2 regions of the Streptomyces sp. NPDC060194 genome follow, and region 1 is predicted to be linked to the other one. Evidence: riboswitches for the same ligand, from Rfam matches in the RefSeq annotation. Region 1 holds a riboswitch; the other holds the start of a gene.

Region 1 (9,906 bases):
GGCCCTCCTTGCCGCCGGGCGTCTCGATGGTCAGCGGGACGCCCTCCATGGCCCCGTGCGCGATCAGCTCGCCGAACGGGTCCGCCCCGATGCGGCCCTCGCCGATGTTCACGTGCCGGTCCTTGTGCGCGCCCACCACGTCCTTGGAGTCGTTGGCGTGCACCAGCTTCAGCCGCCCGGGTCCCACCACCGCCACCAGCTCGTCGAGCGTCTGCTTCATCCCGTGCGGGCCCGTCAGGTCGTGGCCGGCGGCGAAGACGTGGCAGGTGTCCAGGCAGACGCCGAGCTTCGGGTGCGCGTCGAGCGCCTCGAAGTACGGTCCGAAGTCCTCCGCCCGCGCGCACAGCGACGCGCCCTGGCCGGCGGTGGACTCGATCAGCAGGTCGGGGTCGTCGTCGCGGGTCAGCTCGTCGAGGAGCGGCCGCAACCGCTCACGGACCTGGGCCAGCGCCACCGACCGGTGGCGGCCGCCCGTCGCCGAGCCGGTGTGGACGACCACCCCGCGCGCCCCGATCGCCCGCGCCCGCCGCAGCGAGTGCCGCAGGCTGTCCACGGACCGGTCCACCGTCGCCTCGGTGTGCGAGCCGAAGTTGATCAGGTAGGGGGCGTGCACGAAGGCCGGGATCCCGTCCTCGGCGCACCGGGTGCGGAACTCCTCGTCCTGCCTCGGGTCGCCGGCCGGGGTGGCCCAGCCGCGCGGGTTGGCGACGAAGACCTGCACGGCCTCCGCGCCGATCTCGCGGGCGTAGGCGAGACCCACCTTCGCGAGACCCCCGGCGACTGGGACATGGCCGCCGACGGGGTTGCGGGTACGGGCGCGGGAGGAGGTGTCGCTGCTGCTCACGGGGTCAAGGGTGCCAGGTGGGCGCACGGAGCCGTCCGGCCGGGCCCCGGTGGGGGCCAGGGCCCGGCGGAGGTCAGCGGATCGTGATGCGGATCGTGCCGCCCTCGGGCGCACGCTGCCCGCCGGGGACCGACTGCGACTCGACGGTGTCCCCGAACAGGCCGAGCAGGCCCCGGTCCTCCTCCACCTCGAAGCCCGCCCCCCGCAGCTCCGTGGTCGCCTCGTCGACGCTCAGGCCGGTGACGTCGGGCACGGTGACCTGGACCGGCCCCTTGGAGACGGTCAGGGTGACGGTGTCGCCGCGCACGGCCTCCTCGCCGCCGGCCGGGGACTGCCTCGCGACCTCGCCCTCGTCGTGCTCGGAGTGGACCCGCTCCGGGGCCAGCTCGACCTTCAGCCCCTGCTCCTCCAGCGCGCGGGTCGCGTCGTCCACGGACCGCCCCGCGACGTCGGGGACGTCGACCGGGGCGCCCTTGCTGACGGTGATCGCGATCGCCTTGCCGGAGCGGACCTCGGTGCCCGCAGCCGGATCGGTGCGCACGACCTCGCCCTTGCCGACGTCCTCGCTGAACTCCCGCGCGACCGCCCCCGGGGCGAGCCCCGCGTCCTCCAGGCGCCGCTTCGCCTCGTCCAGCGGCACCCCCGCGAGCCGCGGCACGCCGATGCGCTCCGGGCCCTTGGAGATCGTCAGCTCCACCGCGTCGTCGTCGCGGATCCGCTCGCCGATCCCCGGGTCGGAGGACATCACGCGGCCGGCCTCGTCGGTGTCGCTGAAGGCCCGCTCCACCGATCCGGCCCGCAGGCCCGCCTCCGCCAGCTCGCTCCGGGCCTGCGCCTCGGTCTTCCCGACCAGCGCGGGGACCCGGGTGAACTGGCCGGAGTTGATGTACCAGAAGCCCGTGACCAGGCCGATGAGCAGTAGCGCCGCCCCCAGGCCGAGCAGCCCCCGCCGTGGCGGCCGGCGGCGGCCCGTACCGCCGCCGCGGACGCCGACGGTGGGCGGTGCGGACGGCGGCGGGCCCGCGGGCATGTGCAGCCGGCTGGTCCGGTGCCGCCGGGTGTCGGGCTCCGACATCGCGAGCACGCTCGTGCGCTCCTCGGGCCCGACCGGGCCCGCGGGCTCCGGTGTGCGGGCCTGCGGGGGCGCGCTGTCCAGCTGCTCGTCGCTGAGCGCGGCGTGCGCGGTGCGCACCTCGGCCAGGAACGCGACCGCGTCGTACGGCCTGACCTGCGGGTTGCGCGCGGTGGCGAGCGTGACGAGGTCGTCGAGCTCGTAGGCGAGCTCCGGGACCAGGCGGGAGGGGTTCGGCACGTCCTCGTTCAGGTGCCGGTAGAGGATCTGCGCCGGGGTGTCGCCGGTGTGCGGCTTGGCGCCGGTCAGCATCTCGTAGAGGACGACCCCGCAGGCGTAGACGTCCGCGCGGGCGTCGGTGATGCCCTGCTCGATCTGCTCCGGGGCCAGGTAGGAGACGGTGCCGAGGACCTCGCCGGTGGTGCCGGTGGCCGCGTCGACCGAGCGCACCAGGCCGAAGTCGGCGACCTTCACCCGGCCGTCGTCCCCTATCAGGACGTTCTCCGGCTTCATGTCCCGGTGCACGAAGCCCGCCAGGTGGGCGGCGCCGAGAGCGGCCAGGACCGGCTCCAGGATGTCGAGCGCGGCACGCGGCTGGAGCGCCCCGCGCTCGCGCAGCACGTCCCTCAGGGTGCAGCCGGCGACGTACTCCATCGCCAGGTAGACGTACCCGCGGTCGTTGCCCTGGTCGAAGACGCCGACGACGTTCGGGTGGTCGAGCCGGGCGACCGACTTGGCCTCCCGGATGAAGCGCTCGACGAACGACTGGTCGGCGGCGAGCGCCGGGTGCATCACCTTCAGGGCGACGAGCCGGTCGAGGCGGGTGTCCACGGCCCGGTAGACCGTCGCCATCCCGCCGACGGCGATGCGCGCGTCGATGCGGTAACGGCCGTCGAGCAGCTGCCCGGCCAAAGGGTCGATAAGGGTCGTGTCCACGCTGGTGAGTGTACGAGCCGGGGCGGTCCCGCCCCGATTCCGCGGTCCGACCGGGTCCGGACTGCAGCCGAGCTGTGACAGCGGGCTGGGCCGTACGGGGGCCCGCGGGGCCGCGGCGGGAGCGTGCCGGGAGGCCGGGGGGAGTGCGGCGGGGTCAGCGCGGGAGCGCGCTGCCCGCCGTCCACTCCGCCCAGTCCATGTCCCAGCCGTTGAGCCCGTTGTCCGGCTGCACGGTGCCGCCGCCCTCGGAGTTCTCCACCACGACCACGTCCCCGAGCAGCGAGTTCTCGTAGAACCACGAGCCGTCGGTGGTGTCGTCGTCGCCGCCCTGGGCGTCCCTGAGGCCGATGCAGCCGTGGCTGGTGGCCTGCGCGCCGAAGATGTCGGGGGAGCCCCAGTAGTTGCCGTGGATGAAGGTGCCGGAGTCGGTCAGCCGCTGCGCGTGGGGCACGTCGGGGATGTCGTACTCGTCGCCGAGGCCGACCGTCGAGCTCTCCATCCGGGTCTCGGGGAACTGCTCGGTGATCACCATGGTGCCGTTGTAGGTGGCGAACTTCGGCTCCCCGGTCGACACCGGGATCGTCCGCAGCGGCTGCCCGTCGCGCTCGACGGTCATCTGCTGGGTGGCCGCGTCCACCGTCGAGATCTGCGAGCGGCCGACCTCGAAGGAGAAGTCGGTGTCCTGGACTCCGCTGACCCCGGGGGAGACCTCGACGCCGTCGAGGTCGAAGGCGACGTTCACCGTGGAGCCGGGCCGCCAGTACTCCTCGGGCCGGAAGTCGAGCCTGCTGTCGCCGAACCAGTGGCCGACGGCCTTCTGGCCGCCGCTGGAGGTGATGGTGACCGCGGACTCGACCGTCTCCTTCTCGGTGACCGGCTTGTCGAACCGGAACGAGACCTGCATGCCGACGCCGGTCCGGCTGCCGTCCTCCGGGGTGTAGTGCGCGATCACCGAGTCCGCGGCCGAGACGGTGGTGAAGCGCGAGGTGCGGCTCACGCTCTTGCCCGCGTCGTCCTCGGCCCGCGCGGTCAGCGTGTACGCGGTGCCGCGCTTCAGGTTCTCGGTCGGGGTCCAGGTCGTGCGGTCCGCGTCGTACCGGCCGGCCACGGTCTCGCCGGCCCGGTCGGTCAGCTCGACGTCGGACAGGACGCCCTTGGCGACCTTCGCCGTCACGTTGCCGGTCGCGATGCCGATGTTCTTCGCGGCGTTCCCCGGGGTGAGGGTGAGCTGGGCGGCGGGGGCGGTGGTCGCGGAGGCGGACGTGCTCGCGGACCGGCTCGGCGGCGCGCTCGACGTGCCCTGGGGCGAGGTCGGCGTCGTGGGATCGGCGCCGCCGTCCGAGCCGGTGGAGCAGCCCGCGGCGAGGAGGCCGGCGGTGAGCAGGGCGACCACGGTGCGTCTCATGGGTTCACACTCCCCGCTGCGGCGGCCGCGCGCAGGTCGGGGCGGCGGGGGACGGGCCGTGCGGGGTACCCCGGCGGCTCGGAGGCGGGTTCCCCGGGTCCGCGCCGCCCCTCGGGGCGTCAGAACGCCGGCCGCTCCGGGTCCAGGTCCGCCACGCCGTCCACGGGGGACGAGGCGTGCGCGAAGTGCCGCCGCGGGATGCGCCCCGCCCGCCGCGCCAGCCGGCCCGCCTCCACCGCGTGCCGCATCGCCTCCGCCATCAGGACCGGTTCCTGCGCCCGGGTGACCGCGGAGGCCAGCATGACGGCCGCGCAGCCCAGCTCCATCGCCAGCGCCGCGTCCGAGGCGGTGCCCGCGCCCGCGTCGAGGATCACCGGGACTCCCGCCCGTTCGACGATCAGCTCGAAGTTGTGCGGGTTGCGGATGCCGAGCCCGGAGCCGATGGGCGAGCCCAGCGGCATGACCGCCGCGCAGCCCACGTCCTCCAGCTTCCGGGCGAGGACGGGGTCGTCGTTGGTGTACGGCAGGACGGTGAAGCCGTCGTCGACGAGGGTCTCCGCCGCGTCCAGGGTCTCGACCGGGTCCGGCAGCAGGGTGCGCTCGTCGGCGACGACCTCCAGCTTCACCCAGTCGGTGCCCAGCGCCTCCCGGGCCAGCCGGGCGGTCAGCACGGCCTCGCCGGCGGTGAAGCAGCCGGCCGTGTTCGGCAGCACCCGGATGCCGAGCCGGGTCAGGACGGAGAGGACCGAGCCCTGGACGGACGGGTCGAGCCGCCGCATGGCGACGGTGGTCAGCTCCGTCCCCGAGGCGGTCAGCGCGCGCTCCAGGACGTCGAGGCTCGGCGCCCCGCCGGTGCCCATCACGAGCCGCGAGGAGAAGGTGGCATCGCCGATGGTCAGCGCGTCGTCGGCCATGTCAGCCTCCCTGGACGGCGGTCAGCACCTCGACGCGGTCGCCCGCGGCGAGCGTCGTCCCGGGCCACTGCCCGCGCGGGACGACGTCCTCGTTGACGGCGGCGGCGACGCCCCTGGCGGCCCGGGTGAGGCCGGCGACCAGGGTGTCGAGGGTGGTTCCGGCGGCGATCTCGCGGGACTCGCCGTTCACGGTGATCACCGTGGGGACCGTCATGCGGGCTGCTCCTCGCGGACGACGGGCGCCGGGAAGCGCCGGGGGGTGAAGGGGCGGGCGTCGGACGGCAGGACGCCGGTGGTCAGTACCTCGGCCATGACGTCGCCGGTGACGGGGGTGAGCAGGACGCCGTTGCGGTGGTGGCCGGTCGCCAGGTGGAGCCCCGGCAGTGCGGTCGGGCCGAGGAGCGGCGCGTTGTCGGGGGAGGCGGGGCGCAGGCCCGCGCGGGTCTCGGTGAGCGGCAGCTCGGTGATGCCGGGGATCAACTCGTGCGCGTCGCGCAGGAGTTCGTAGACCCCGCCCGCGGTGACGGTGGTGTCCCAGCCCATCTCCTCGCTGGTCGCGCCGACGACCAGCTCGCCGTTCTCGCGCGGCACCAGGTACACGTTCCCGCCGCGCACCACGGCCCGGACCGTACGGCTGAGGAAGGGGGCGTAGGCGGCGGGGACGGTCAGGCGCAGGACCTGGCCCTTGACCGGGCGGACCGGCGGGACGGCCTCCGCGGGCACGCCGGCGAGGCGGCCGCTGAGGCTGCCGGCGGCCAGGACGACCTGCCCGGCCGCCAGTTCGGTGCCGGCGGACCCCTCCGTGTCCGCCAGGACGACCCCGCGGGCCCGGTCACCGCGGACGAGGAGCTCGCGGACCGACGTGCGCAGCAGCGTCACCCCGGCCCGCTCGCAGGCCGCGACGAGCGCCCGGGCGAGCCGCCTCGGGTCCACCTGGTGGTCGCCGTCGACCCGCAGCCCGCCGCGCACCCCCGGCGCAAGCATCGGCTCCAGGCGGCGGCACTCGCGCCCGGTGAGCCACTCCGACTCCAGGCCCGAGCGCCGCTGCAGGGCGTGGAGTTCGCGCAGGTGGGCGCGGTCGTCGGCGTCCAGGGCGACGGCGAGGGTGCCGCAGGGCCGGAAGCCGACGCCGAGCCCGGTGGCCTCCTCCAGCTCGGCGGCGAACGCCGGGTAGCGCCGGGCGGAGGCGAGGTTGAGGGCGAGCAGCGTCTGCTCGCCGTGGTGCAGTTCGGTGACCGCGGCCAGCATCCCGGCCGCCACCCGGGCGGCCCCGCCGCCCGGTTCGGGGTCCACGACGGTGACCCGCAGCCCGCGCTGCGCGGCCCGCCAGGCGGTCACCAGGCCGATGACGCCGCCGCCGACCACCACGACGTCGGGCGCTCCACCGCTGTTCGGATCGTGTCCATGACTGTGCACGGCTCTCCCGCTCCTCCCTTCGCCGGCATGACCCGGATCAGGTTCGTACGGTCGGAGGCCGGCCAGCCTCCCTCTCAGCCCGCTGCGTGCGGGCTCCCGCGAGTGCGCTCTTGCCCGGCCACCCTAACGCCTCGCCGCGGAGCCGGGTAAGGCCGCCGCCGGCCCCCGGTCCGGCTCGCGGCGGGCCCCCCGGATCTGCGTAGGGTGACCCCCGTGAGTGAACAGCTGCAGTCGCCCGCGGATCCCTCCGGTGCGGGTGTCGTCATCGTCGGCGCGGGCCTGGCCGGGGTGCAGACCGCCGTCGGCCTGCGCGAGCTCGGGTACGAGGGCGCGGTGACGCTGCTCGGCGACGAGCCGCACCGGCCCTACGACCGGCCGCCGCTCTCCAAGGCGGTCCTGCTCGGCAAGGCCTCCCCCGAGAGCGTCGTCCTGGACGTCGACTACGACGCCCTCGACGTCTCCCTGCGGACCGGCGTGAGCGCCACCGCCCTGCGCCCATGGGCGCGCGAGATCGACACCGAGCAGGGGCCGCTCCCGTACGACGCCCTGGTCGTCGCCACCGGTGCGCGGCCCGTCGTGCTGCCCGGCACCGAGGACGCCGCCGGCGTGCACGTGCTGCGCACGGTGGACGACGCCGAGCGGCTCGGCCCGGTGCTCGCCGAGCAGCGGGACGTCGTGGTGGTCGGGGCCGGCTGGATCGGCGCGGAGTTCGCGACCTCGGCGCTCGACGCCGGCTGCGCGGTGACCGTCGTCGAGGCGGCGGACCGGCCGCTCGCGGGCACCGTGCCCGCCGAGGCGGCCGCCCCGATGGCCGACTGGTACCGGGCCGCCGGCGCCGAACTGCTCACCGGCGCCCGGGTCGCGCGGGTGGAGGACGGCGCGGTGGTCCTGGCCGACGGCCGCCGGCTGCCGGCCGGCGCGGTCGTCGTCGGGATCGGCGCGCGCCCGGACACCGGCTGGCTGGCCGGCTCCGGCATCGCCCTGGAGCCCGACGGCTCGGTCACCGCCGACGCCTCGCTGCGGACCTCGCTGCCCGGCGTGTTCGCCGTCGGCGACTGCGCCTCCTTCCCCTCCGCCCGCTACGGCGCCCGGCTCCTGGTGCACCACTGGGACAACGCCCTCCAGGGCCCCCGCACGGTCGCGGCGAACATCCTGGGGGAGGAGCCCGCCGCCTACGACCCCGTGCCGTACTTCTGGTCCGAGCAGTTCGGGCGCTTCGTGCAGTACGCCGGCCACCACGCGGACGCCGACACCCTCGTGCGGCGCGGCGACCCCGACGCCCCGGCCTGGTCGATGTGCTGGCTGCGCGAGGGCGTGCTCGTGGCGCTGCTCGCGGTGGGCCGGCCGCGCGACCTGGCCCAGGGGCGCAGGCTCATCGAGGCGGGCGCGGTGCTCGACCCGGTCAGGACGGCGGACCCGGCGGTCCCGCTGAAGGCCGCGGTGTCGTCCGGCTGACCGTCCCCGGGTGCCGACTCCTCGCGGCAGGTGGCAGGCTTGGGGGCGTGACCGAGATCGATGCGAAGACCGACGCGCTCATCCCCAGCTGGCTCCACCTGCCCGACATCGCCGAGATGCTCGACATCGAGGTGACCAAGGTGCGGCAACTGGTGAAGGAGGGCCAGCTGATCGCCGTCCGCCGCGGGGAGAACCGCTCCCTGCAGGTGCCGGCCGCCTTTATCGCCGGCGACCGGATCGTCAAGGGCCTCAGCGGCACCCTCACCCTCCTGAAGGACGACGGCTACTCCGACGAGGAGATGCTGGAGTGGCTCTTCACGCCCGACGAGAGCCTGCCCGGCACCCCCGTCCAGGCCCTCGCCGAGAACCGCGGCACGGAGGTGAAGCGCCGGGCCCAGGCCCTGGCCCTGTAGCCCGCGCTCAGCGCACCGCACAGCACCACACGAACCGGGGCGGCCGGGCGGGCCCGTGACGGCCCGTCCGCCCGCCCCGCCACGACCGACCCGGGGGGACACACCGCCATGCCGCGCGCCCTGCTCGCCGACGCCCGCCTCTACCTGTGCACCGACGCCCGCACCCGGCAGAACGACCTGCCCGCCTTCCTGGACGCCGTCCTCGGCCCCGGCGGCGGCGTGGATGTGGTGCAGCTGCGCGACAAGGGGATGGAGGCGGCCGAGGAGCTGGAGCACCTCCAGGTGTTCGCCGACGCCTGCCGCCGCCACGGCCGGCTCCTCGCGGTCAACGACCGCGCGGACGTCGCCCACGCGATCGGCGCCGACGTCCTCCACCTCGGCCAGGGCGACCTGCCGGTGCCCGCCGCCCGCGCGGTCCTCGGCGACGAGGTGCTGATCGGCCGCTCCACGCACTCCGTCGCGGAGGCGGGCGCCGCCGCCGTCCAGGAGGGCGTCGACTACTTCTGCACCGGCCCCTGCTGGCCCACCCCCACCAAGCCCGGCCGGCACGCCCCCGGCCTCGACCTGGTCCGCAGCACCGCCGCCCTGGACACGGACCGCCCCTGGTTCGCTATCGGCGGCATCGACGCCGGCAACCTCGACGAGGTCCTCGACGCCGGCGCCCGGCGGGTCGTCGTCGTCCGCGCGATCACCGAGGCCGACGACCCCGGGGCGGCCGCCGCCGACCTGGCCCGGCGGGTGCGCGCACGCGCGCTGTGACCGACCCGGTCGGCCCGGCGCGGCCCGGGCCGACCGGCGGGTGCCCGGCAGGTGTCCGAGGGGTGGACGGGAATGCGGTGAGAGGGGACAAAAGGGCCATCGGCTTGGGGTGCGGCGAACGCCGTCGCTAACCTGTCTTCATGGCCCTTGGTACCGCGTCCACCAGGACGGACCGCGCGCGCGTCGTGCGCGACATGCTCGTGCCCGGCACCACCACGTGTTCGTTCGAGTTCTTCGCGCCGAGGACGGAGAAGGGCGAGCGCAGCCTGTGGAACGCGCTGCGCCGCGTCGAGGGCGTCGCCCCCGACTTCGTCTCCGTGACGTACGGGGCCGGCGGCACGACCTCCGAGGGCACGGTGAAGGCGACCGAGCGGATCGCAGCGGACACCACCCTCACCCCCGTCGCCCACCTCACCGCGGTCGGCACCTCCACCGCCCAGATCCGGCACGTCATCGGCCGGTACGCCGACGCCGGCATCCGCAACATCCTCGCCGTGCGGGGCGACCCGCCCGGCGACCCGATGGGCGAGTGGGTCCGGCACCCCGAGGGGCTCACCTACGCCGCCGAGCTGGTCGGGCTCATCAAGGAGTCCGGGGACTTCTGCGTCGGCGTCGCCGCGTTCCCCGAGATGCACCCGCGCTCCACCGAGTGGGACACCGACGTGGCGCACTTCGTCGCCAAGTGCCGGGCC
Region 2 (9,906 bases), on a different contig from region 1:
TCCAGGACCCCGACGGCCACATCTGGGAGCACATGTGGATGGACCCCGCCGCCGTCGAGCAGGGCTGATCCGGGGCGACCACCCGGACCGCCGCGGCGGGGGTCCGCTCCCCGGCCCCCGCCGGCCCGCAGAATCGCCCCATGGCACTGCATCTGGCGCTCCGGGACGGCTGGTGGGAGCGGAACATCGTCGAGCCCGGCAAGCTGCCGCTGCTCGTGGCCCTCGCCGCGTTCATCGCGACCTTCCTGCTCACCCGGGTGGTCACCCGTCTGATCCGCTCCGGCCGCGGCCCGTTCCGCGACGTCACCCCCGGCGGGCTGCACGTCCACCACGTCGTGCCGGGGATCGTCCTGATGGTGTGCGGCGGCTTCGGGGCGGTCGCCTCCGGCACCTCCGGCCTCGCCGCGACGGTCCCCGCGTTCCTGTTCGGCGTCGGGGCCGGTCTGGCGCTCGACGAGTTCGCGCTCGTCCTCTACCTGCAGGACGTCTACTGGGGCGAACGGGGCCGCAAGAGCATCGAGGCGGTGATCCTCACCGCCGCGCTGGTGGCCCTGCTGCTGTGCGGGTTCCTGCCGTTCGGCGTCGAGGAGACCCCGGGCGAGGAGGAGCACCCGGGCCGGCTCGCGCTAACCGCGACGATCGCCTGGCACTTCCTGCTGGCCCTGGTCTCGGTGGCCAAGGGGAAGGGACGGCTCGCCGTCATCGGGATCCTGGTCCCGTTCGTCGCGTTCTTCTCGGCGGTCCGCCTGGCCCGGCCCGGCTCCTGGTGGGCAGAGCGCTGGTACCGCCGCCGGCCCCGGGCCGCCCGCCGCGCCGCCGCCCGCGCGGCCCGGCACGACGCCCGCTGGGCGGGGCCCCGCCGCCGCCTCCAGGACTGGCTCGGCGGCTTCACCGAACACTGAGCCGGCCGGTCAGCCGCCGAACACCGGGTTGAACGTCCCCGTCACCACGCTCGCCACCACGCACCCGGCCGCGACCACCACCGCCCCCGCCACCATCGCCGTGTCCGCGCGCAGGAACCGCTGCTCGCGCGCGTACGTCCGCGGGGTGCGGGCGTCGAAGCCGCGCGCGTCCATCGCCTGCGCGAGCCGGGTGCCGCGGCGGATCGCGCCGACGAGCAGGGTGAACGCGGCGGAGGCCAGCAGCCGCAGCCCGCGGACCGGGTTGCGCCCCGCGTCGAGCCCGCGGGCCCGCCGGGCCAACGCGATCATCCGCCACTCCTCGCCCAGCAGGGGCACCATCCTGAGCGCGGCCAGCGCGCCGAACGCGAACCGGGCCGGGACGCGGGCGTTCTGCACCAGCGAGTCCGCGAGGTCGGTCGGGTCGGTGGTCGCGACGACCATCAGGCCCGGAAGCCCCACCGCGACCAGCCGCAGGGCCAGCGCGAGCGCGGTCGCGAGCACCCCCGTGGTCACGTGCAGCGGCCCGGCGTCGACGAGCACCGCCCCGGTCCGCTCCTGCGCGAACAGCACCAGCGCGAACACCGCCCCGGCCACCGACACGAGCAGCGGCCACGTCCGCCGCAGCAGTTCGCCGTAGCGCAGCCCGAAGGCGGGCACGAGCGCCAGCTCGACGGCGAGGGCGAGCGCGGGCGCGACGGGATCGAGACTGACCACCAGGGTCAGCGAGAGGACCAGCGCGGCCACCAGCTTCGCGGTGGGATTCCGCCGCGCCAGCGGGGCGGCGGAATCCACGATCGGCTCGAAGAGGCTCATCGCGCACCGCCCGCGCGGGAGGAGGTCGGCGCTCCCGTCAGGCGGACCTCGCGTCCGCCGAGCGCGGTGACGAAGTCCGGGTCGTGGGTGACGGTGACCAGGCCGTGGCCCTGGTCGCGCAGCGAGGCGAGGAGGGCGGCCAGCTCCGACCAGGTACGCCGGTCCTGGCCGAAGGTCGGCTCGTCGAGGACCAGCAGGTCGGGCGCGGCGGCGAGCGCGGTGGCCACCGAGAGCCGGCGGCGCTCGCCGCCGGAGAGGGTGTGCGGGTGCGCCTCGGCGAGCCGGGCCAGCCGCAGCCGCTCCAGGAGCTCGCCGACGCGGTCCGCGGAGGCCCCGCCGAGCGCCAGCTCCTCCCGTACCCGGGAGGTCACGAACTGCTGCGACGGGTTCTGGAACACGCTCCCGATCCGCCCGGCCAGCGCGGACGCCCGCCAGGTGTGCGGCGGCCGGGGGTCGGCGGCGGCCACCACCCGGCCCGCGTCCGGCTTCAGCAGCCCGCCGAGCAGCAGCGCGAGCGTCGACTTCCCCGCCCCGTTCGGACCGAGCACCGCCAGCGTCTCCGCGGCCCGCACGGCCAGGTCGGGGAAGGCCCCCGCGTGCCGGTGGGCGAGCGACTCGGTCCGCAGCAGCTCGGCGCCCGGTCCGGCGGTCGGCGGGTACGACGGGAGCGGGTGGCCGGGCACCCAGACGCCGTCCTCGGCGAGCTGGTCGCCGTACGCGCGGAAGATCTTCTCCGGCGGCCCCTCGGCGCGGACGCCGCCGCCCGCGTCCAGCACGACGACCCGGTCGAGCAGCGGGAGCAGTTCGGCGACCCGGTGCTCGACGATCACCGTCGTGGTGTCGCGCGGGACGGCGGCGAGCGCCCGGCGGACCTCGTCCGCGCCGGCCGGGTCGAGGTTGGCGGTCGGCTCGTCGAGCAGCAGCAGGGAGGGGCCGAGCGCGAGGACGCCGGCGAGGGCGAGCCGCTGCTGCTCGCCGCCGGACAGCGCGTGGGTGGGCCGGTCGTGGCCGTAGGGGAAGCCGACGCGGGCGAGGGCCTCGTCCACCGTCGGCCGGATGCGGTCGGCGGGGGTGCCGAGGTTCTCCAGGCCGAAGGCGACGTCGTCGCCGGAGCGCACCATGACGAGCTGGGCGGCCGGGTCCTGGAAGACGATGCCGGCCCGCCCGTCGACCTCCAACGTGCCCTCGCGCTCCCCCGGCACGTCGAGCCCGGCGAGCGCGGCGAGCAGCGTGGACTTGCCCGCGCCCGAGGGTCCGAGCAGCGCCACCCGCTCGCCCCGCTCGATCGCGAGGTCGAGCCCGCGGACCGCCCAGGCCTTCCGCCCGGCGTGCCGGTGGCCGAACCCCCGCAGGCGCACGGCGACGGTCATACCGCGGCGCGCTCGCGGCCCGAGGGGAACGGGTCGAGGGCGCCGGTCTGCGCGAGGCCCCGGGTCAGCGCCCACGAGCCCCAGCCGGCGACGACCACGCACGAGAGCATCACGCAGGCCGCGTAGCCGATGTTCACGCCGACCGCGTTCGCCGAGTAGTACATCGTGATGTCCAGGACGGAGGCCGCGATCCCGGCGAGCAGGCCGCCGAGCAGCGCGACCGGCAGCCTGAAGCCGCGGTAGCGGAAGGCGGCGAAGGCCGCCTCGCCGGCGACGCCCTGCACCAGGCCGTAGACGACCGTGGTCAGCCCCCAGGACGAGCCCAGGAAGGCGGAGACGGCGGCGGCGACCACGGAGGCGAAGACGCCCGCGCCGGGCTTGCGGACGACGAGCGGGCCGAGGACCGGCGGGATCAGCCACACGCCGTAGAGCAGCGCGTTGAACGGCGCGGGTATCGCGGCGGCGGGGCCGTTCCAGAACAGGCCCCAGGCCCAGAAGACGACGCCGAAGACGGCACCGAGCACGGCGGTGACGACGATGTCGACGGTCCGCCAACGAGATGACGACGCTGCTGATGCGTTCTGCACGGTGACTCCCTACGCCGGTACGAACCGGATCAGGTCCGAGGGTCTGCGGCGGTGCCGCACTCTCAGCGCCCCGGTGGGCGCTCCCCTGTCGGAGTGTTCAGATGTTTTTCGAACGCACCTGCGGGCGGTGCGCGGTGGGAACCCTAACAGGCCGGAACCCGCCGTCCGGAACCCGCCGCCGCGGTGCGCCCGTCAGCGCTCCGTCGCGGCCAGCTGCCCGCAGGCCCCGTCGATCTCCTGGCCGCGGGTGTCGCGGACGGTGACCGGCACCCCGTGGGCGGCGATCGCGGCCACGAACGCCTTCTCGTCCTCGGGCCGCGAGGCGGTCCACTTCGAGCCCGGGGTCGGGTTCAGCGGGATCAGGTTGACGTGCACCCGCTTGCCCTTGAGCAGCCGGCCGAGCAGGTCGCCGCGCCAGGCCTGGTCGTTGATGTCGCGGATCAGGGCGTACTCGATCGAGATCCGGCGGCCGGACTTCTCCGCGTACTCCCACGCCGCGTCGAGGACCTCGCGGACCTTCCAGCGGGTGTTGACCGGCACGAGGGTGTCGCGCAGCTCGTCGTCGGGCGCGTGCAGCGAGACGGCGAGGCGGCACTTGAAGCCCTCGTCGGCGAACCGGGTCATCGCCGGCACCAGGCCGACGGTGGAGACGGTGATGCCGCGCTGGGACAGGCCGAGGCCGTCGGGCTCGGGGTCGGTGAGCCGGCGGATGGCGGAGGTGACGCGGTTGTAGTTGGCGAGCGGCTCGCCCATGCCCATGAAGACGATGTTGGACAGCCGCGCGGGACCGCCGGGGATCTCGCCGTCGCGCAGCGCGCGCACGCCGTCGACGATCTGGTGGACGATCTCGGCCGTCGACAGGTTGCGGTCGAGCCCGGCCTGGCCGGTCGCGCAGAACGGGCAGTTCATGCCGCAGCCGGCCTGCGAGGAGATGCACATGGTGACCCGGTCCGGGTAGCGCATGAGGACCGACTCGACGAGCGTCCCGTCGTGCATCCGGTAGAGCGTCTTGCGGGTGGTGTCGTCGTCGCAGGAGATGTGCCGGACGACCGTCATCAGCTCCGGGAGCAGCGCCTCGCGCAGCTTCTCGCGCGACGCGGCCGGGATGTCGGTCCACTCGGCCGGGTCGTGGGCGAGCCGGCCGAAGTAGTGCTGCGACAGCTGCTTGGCGCGGAACGGCTTCTCGCCGGTCGCGGCGACGGCGTCCTTGCGCTCGGCGGGCGTGAGGTCGGCGAGGTGCCGCGGCGGCTTCTTGGCTCCGCGCGGGGCGACGAAGGTCAGTTCTCCAGGCTTGGGCATGATGCGTCCCATTGTCCCAGACATGACGGCGACCCCGCGCCACGGTCGGCACGGGGTCCTCGTCACAGCTTCACAGCGGGCGTCCGCGCCCGGCCGGACTCAGCCCGACCCCACGAACGCCACCAGCAGCAGCCAGACGACCGGGGCCGTCGGCAGCAGCGAGTCCAGCCGGTCCATGATGCCCCCGTGACCCGGGAGCAGGGTGCCCATGTCCTTGATGCCGAGGTCGCGCTTGATCATCGACTCGCCGAGGTCGCCGAGGGTCGCGCTGGCCGCGACGGCGACGCCGATGACCAGGCCCTGCCACCACTGCCCGCCGTCGACGAGCAGCGTCATGCAGAGCACGCCACCGGCCATGGCGAAGGCCACCGCCCCGAACAGGCCCTCCCGGGTCTTGCCCGGGCTGATCCGCGGCGCCAGCTTGTGGGTGCCGAACCGCCAGCCCACCGCGTACGCCCCGGTGTCGCTGACCACGGTCAGCACGAGGAACGTGACGACCCGCTGCGCACCGTCGTCCGCGGTGAGCATCAGCGAGACGAACGTCGCCAGGAACGGCACGTAGAACGCGGCGAAGATGCCCGCGGTGACGTCCCTGAGGTAGCCCTCGGGCGGCTCGGTCATCCGCCAGACCAGGACGGCGAGCGCGGTGAGCGCCATCGCCACCCACGCGCCGCCGGGCCCGCTGACGAAGCCCGCGACGACCATCGCCGCACCGCCGACAGCGAGCGGCACGAGCGGGGCGTTGATGCCCTTCTCCTCGCGGAGCCGACTCGTCAGCTCCCAGAGCCCGACGACCACGGCGACCGCTATCACCCCGATGAACGCGGGCTTCCAGATGAACAGCGACGCGATGATCACCGCACCGAGGCCGAGACCGACCCCTATGGCGGCGCGCAGGTCGCGGCCCGCGCGCTTCTTCTCGGGCAGCGGCGGGACCGGGGCCGGGGAGGGCGCGGGGGCAGGAGCGGGAGTCATGGGTTCCTGCGGCGGTTCGTCGTGGAACAGGGGGCCGCCCGGAAGCCGGGCAGCCCCCCGATCCGCGTGGTGGTCGTCAGGTTCTCCGGGGTTCCTGCCGGCGTCCGGAACGATGGGCATGGGCCGAGTCTGCGCGGCTTCGTGACCGTCGTAGGAGGGACCCGCCGGAGCGGGGCCACCCGTGGCGGGTCCCCAGGGGGCGGGCCCGCCGGCGAGGCCGCCGCCGGCGCCCGGCGGGACGCCCCAGGAAGAGTCGTTCATCAGACCTCGAGGAGCTCGGCTTCCTTGTGCTTGAGCAGCTCGTCGACCTGGGCCACGTAGCGCGCCGTGGTGTCGTCGAGCTCCTTCTCCGCCCGGCGCACCTCGTCCTCGCCGGCCTCCTTGTCCTTGACCAGCTTGTCCAGGGTCTCCTTGGCCTTGCGGCGGACCGCGCGGATCGAGATCTTGGAGTCCTCGGCCTTGCCCTTGGCGACCTTGATGTACTCCTTGCGGCGCTCACCGGTCAGCTCGGGGAACGTCACCCGGATGATCCGGCCGTCGTTGCTCGGGTTGACGCCGAGGTCGGAGTCGCGGATCGCCTGCTCGATGTTGCGCAGCGCGGAGGCGTCGAAGGGGGTCACCACCGCCATCCGGGGCTCGGGGACGGCGAACGAGGCGAGCTGGTTGATCGGCGTGAGCGCGCCGTAGTAGTCCGCGACGATCTTGTTGAACATCGCCGGGTGGGCACGGCCGGTGCGGATCGCGGCGAAGTCCTCCTTGGCGACCACGACGGCCTTCTCCATCTTCTCCTCGGCCTCGAGGAGGGTTTCTTCGATCACCAGTTGCTCCTGCGTGTCTCGGTCGGGCCCGGTCCGGACGGCGTGACCGGCGCGGCCGGACCCTGTGAACCTGCGTCTGTGAAGTCTGTGAAGCGTAGGGGCCCCGGAGCGGCCCCTGCTAGGCCCGGGTACCCCGGTCGCTCACGAGCGTGCCGATCTTCTCACCCTTGACCGCCCGCGCGATATTGCCCTCGGCGAGCAGCTCGAAGACGAGGATCGGGAGGTTGTTGTCCCGGCACAGGGTGATCGCGGTCATGTCCGCGACCTTCAGGTCCCGGGTGATGACCTCGCCGTACTCCAGGGCGTCGAACTTGACGGCCTCGGGGTTGATCCGGGGGTCGGAGTCGTAGACCCCGTCCACCCCGTTCTTGCCCATCAGCATGACCCCGGCGTCGATCTCCAGGGCGCGCTGTGCAGCGGTGGTGTCGGTGGAGAAGTACGGCATGCCCATGCCGGCGCCGAAGATGACGACCCGGCCCTTCTCCAGGTGGCGGACGGCCCGCAGCGGGATGTACGGCTCGGCGACCTGTCCCATGGTGATGGCCGTCTGGACGCGGCTGTCGATGCCCTCCTTCTCCAGGAAGTCCTGGAGGGCGAGGCAGTTCATGACCGTGCCGAGCATGCCCATGTAGTCCGAGCGGGCCCGGTCCATGCCGCGCTGCTGGAGCTCGGCGCCGCGGAAGAAGTTGCCGCCGCCGATGACGACCGCGATCTCGGCCCCGTCGCGCACGACGGCGGCGATCTCACGCGCGATGGCGTGCACGACGTCGGGGTCGACACCCAGGGCGCCGCCGCCGGCGAAGGCCTCACCGGACAGCTTCAGCATGAAGCGTCCGCTCACCTTGGCGGGCTCGCTCTGCGGGGTATTCGTCATGGGGTCTCCTCGTACACATACGAAGGAGGCCATTGCCGGTGGGGTACGTGGTCCCGTACGCGGCAATGGCCTCCTCGTCAGATCTGCGGTCGTCCGTTACGTACGCGGCCGACTGCTGTAGACCCTAGCGGGGTCCACGCACGATCGCTGAACGTAACTCAGATGCCGACCTTGATGCGCGAGAAGCGCTTCAGGGTGACACCGGCCTCGTCCAGGACCTTCTGGACGGACTTCTTGTTGTCCAGGGCGTACGGCTGGCCGAGGAGGGTGGCCTCCTTGAAGAAGCCGTTGACGCGACCCTCGACGATCTTCGGGAGCGCGGCCTCGGGCTTGCCCTCGGCGCGGGTGGTCTCCTCGGCGACGCGGCGCTCGGCCTCGACGACCTCGGCGGGGACGTCGTCGCGGTCGAGGTACTTCGGCGCGAAGGCGGCGATGTGCTGGGCGATGCCGCGGGCCAGCTCGGGCTCGGCCTTGTCCAGCTCGACCAGGACGCCGATCTGCGGGGGCAGGTCGGGCATGGTGCGGTGCATGTACGAGGTGACGAAGGCGCCGGAGAACTGCGCGAAGCGGTCCAGGACGATCTTCTCGCCGAGGTTGGCGTTCGCCTCGTCGACGTAGGCCTGGACGGTCTTGCCGGGCTCGATCTCGGAGGCGAGGAGCGCGGCGGTGTCGGCCGGGTTCGTGGCGGCGACGTGGGCGGCCAGCGCGTTCGCGACGGCCTGGAACTTGTCGCCCTTGGCGACGAAGTCCGTCTCGCACTTCAGCTCGAGGATGACGCCGGAGGTGTTGTCGTCGGCGATCAGGGTGACGACGGCGCCGTTCTCGGCGGAGCGGCCCTCGCGCTTGGCGACGCCCTTCTGGCCCTTGATGCGCAGGGCCTCGACGGCCTTGTCGACGCTGCCGTCGGCCTCGTCGAGGGCCTTCTTGCAGTCCATCATGCCCGCGCCGGTGAGCTCGCGGAGCTTCTTCACGTCCGCGGCGGTGTAGTTCGCCATGATTGCTGTGATTCTTCCTGGAGAGGTCGAGAAGAGGATCTACGGGTGGACGGCGGGGGCGGCGCGCGAAGCACCGTCCCCCGCCGTCACGACCGTGAGCGTCAGGCCTGCTCGGCCGGCTTGTCGGCCTCGGCGGCCGGCGCCTCGTCGGCGGCCGGGGCGGCGGGCGCCTCGGCGTCGGCGGCGGGGGCCTCGGCGGCGGCCGGGGTCTCGTCGGCCTTCTTCTCGCCCTCGAGCAGGTCGCGCTCCCAGGCGGCGAGCGGCTCGGCGGCGGCCTTCTCGCCCTTGCCCTCACCGGAGCCGCCGGAGCGGGCGATGAGGCCCTCGGCGACGGCGTCGGCGATCACGCGGGTGAGCAGGGTGACGGAGCGGATCGCGTCGTCGTTGCCCGGGATCTTGTAGTCGACCTCGTCGGGGTCGCAGTTGGTGTCGAGGATGGCGACGACCGGGATGTTGAGCTTCCGGGCCTCGCCGACCGCGATGTGCTCCTTCTTGGTGTCCACGATCCAGACGGCGCTGGGCACCTTGGACATCTCGCGGATACCGCCGAGGGTCTTCTCCAGCTTGGCCTTCTCACGCGAGAGGACCAGGAGCTCCTTCTTGGTGAGGCCGGAGGCGGCCACGTCCTCGAAGTCGATGAGCTCCAGCTCCTTCAGGCGCTGGAGGCGCTTGTAGACGGTGGAGAAGTTGGTCAGCATGCCGCCGAGCCAGCGCTGGTTGACGTAGGGCATGCCCACGCGCGTCGCCTGCTCGGCGATCGCCTCCTGCGCCTGCTTCTTGGTGCCGACGAACATGATGGAACCGCCGTGGGCGACGGTCTCCTTGACGAACTCGTAGGCGCGGTCGATGTACGACAGCGACTGGAGCAGGTCGATGATGTAGATGCCGTTGCGCTCCGTGAAGATGAAGCGCTTCATCTTCGGGTTCCAACGACGGGTCTGGTGACCGAAGTGGACGCCGCTCTCCAGCAGCTCCCGCATCGTGACGACGGCCATGGCCGTACTCCTTGTGTGCTCGGTTGATTCCTGACACCCCGCGCGCGCCGTGCCACGAAGGACCGAGAGGCGCTGCCACCGTCTCGAGGAGACCGGTGTCGGGGCGTGCGAAGTCGATCCGGAGACCCGGATCGCCACCAGAAGTGTACGGGACCGGAAGACCCCCGGGTGACGGCGTTGTCCACAGCCCGCCCGCCGTCCACGGAAACCGGCCCGATCCGTTCGGGGAGGGCCGTGAGGTGCAGCGTTGGACGCATGCGACGAGTGATGCGGGGTGT

The links. A riboswitch is a leader RNA that binds a small molecule or an ion and turns the genes downstream of it on or off. The one in region 1 is predicted to bind thiamine pyrophosphate.
Region 2: another riboswitch for thiamine pyrophosphate. It lies ahead of ACFWEG_RS17400 (ECF transporter S component); the one in region 1 lies ahead of thiO (glycine oxidase ThiO).

The regions. Positions count from the first base shown of each region.
Region 1 covers NZ_JBHWZH010000052.1:20,610-30,515, forward strand. The annotation lists gene ACFWEG_RS14185 (deoxyribonuclease IV) at 1-844, opposite strand, end outside; gene pknB (Stk1 family PASTA domain-containing Ser/Thr kinase) at 918-2,852, opposite strand; gene ACFWEG_RS14195 (Ig-like domain-containing protein) at 3,007-4,257, opposite strand; gene ACFWEG_RS14200 (thiazole synthase) at 4,377-5,171, opposite strand; gene thiS (sulfur carrier protein ThiS) at 5,173-5,385, opposite strand; gene thiO (glycine oxidase ThiO) at 5,382-6,587, opposite strand; TPP riboswitch at 6,584-6,697, opposite strand; gene ACFWEG_RS14215 (NAD(P)/FAD-dependent oxidoreductase) at 6,801-8,042, shown strand; gene ACFWEG_RS14220 (Rv2175c family DNA-binding protein) at 8,090-8,455, shown strand; gene thiE (thiamine phosphate synthase) at 8,564-9,214, shown strand; gene metF (methylenetetrahydrofolate reductase [NAD(P)H]) at 9,355-9,906, shown strand, end outside.
Region 2 covers NZ_JBHWZH010000072.1:14,930-24,835, reverse strand. The annotation lists gene ACFWEG_RS17420 (VOC family protein) at 1-68, shown strand, start outside; gene ACFWEG_RS17415 (hypothetical protein) at 141-902, shown strand; gene ACFWEG_RS17410 (energy-coupling factor transporter transmembrane component T family protein) at 912-1,715, opposite strand; gene ACFWEG_RS17405 (ABC transporter ATP-binding protein) at 1,712-3,085, opposite strand; gene ACFWEG_RS17400 (ECF transporter S component) at 3,082-3,672, opposite strand; TPP riboswitch at 3,662-3,769, opposite strand; gene rlmN (23S rRNA (adenine(2503)-C(2))-methyltransferase RlmN) at 3,865-4,971, opposite strand; gene ACFWEG_RS17390 (phosphatidate cytidylyltransferase) at 5,071-6,207, opposite strand; gene frr (ribosome recycling factor) at 6,207-6,764, opposite strand; gene pyrH (UMP kinase) at 6,883-7,638, opposite strand; gene tsf (translation elongation factor Ts) at 7,797-8,633, opposite strand; gene rpsB (30S ribosomal protein S2) at 8,735-9,628, opposite strand.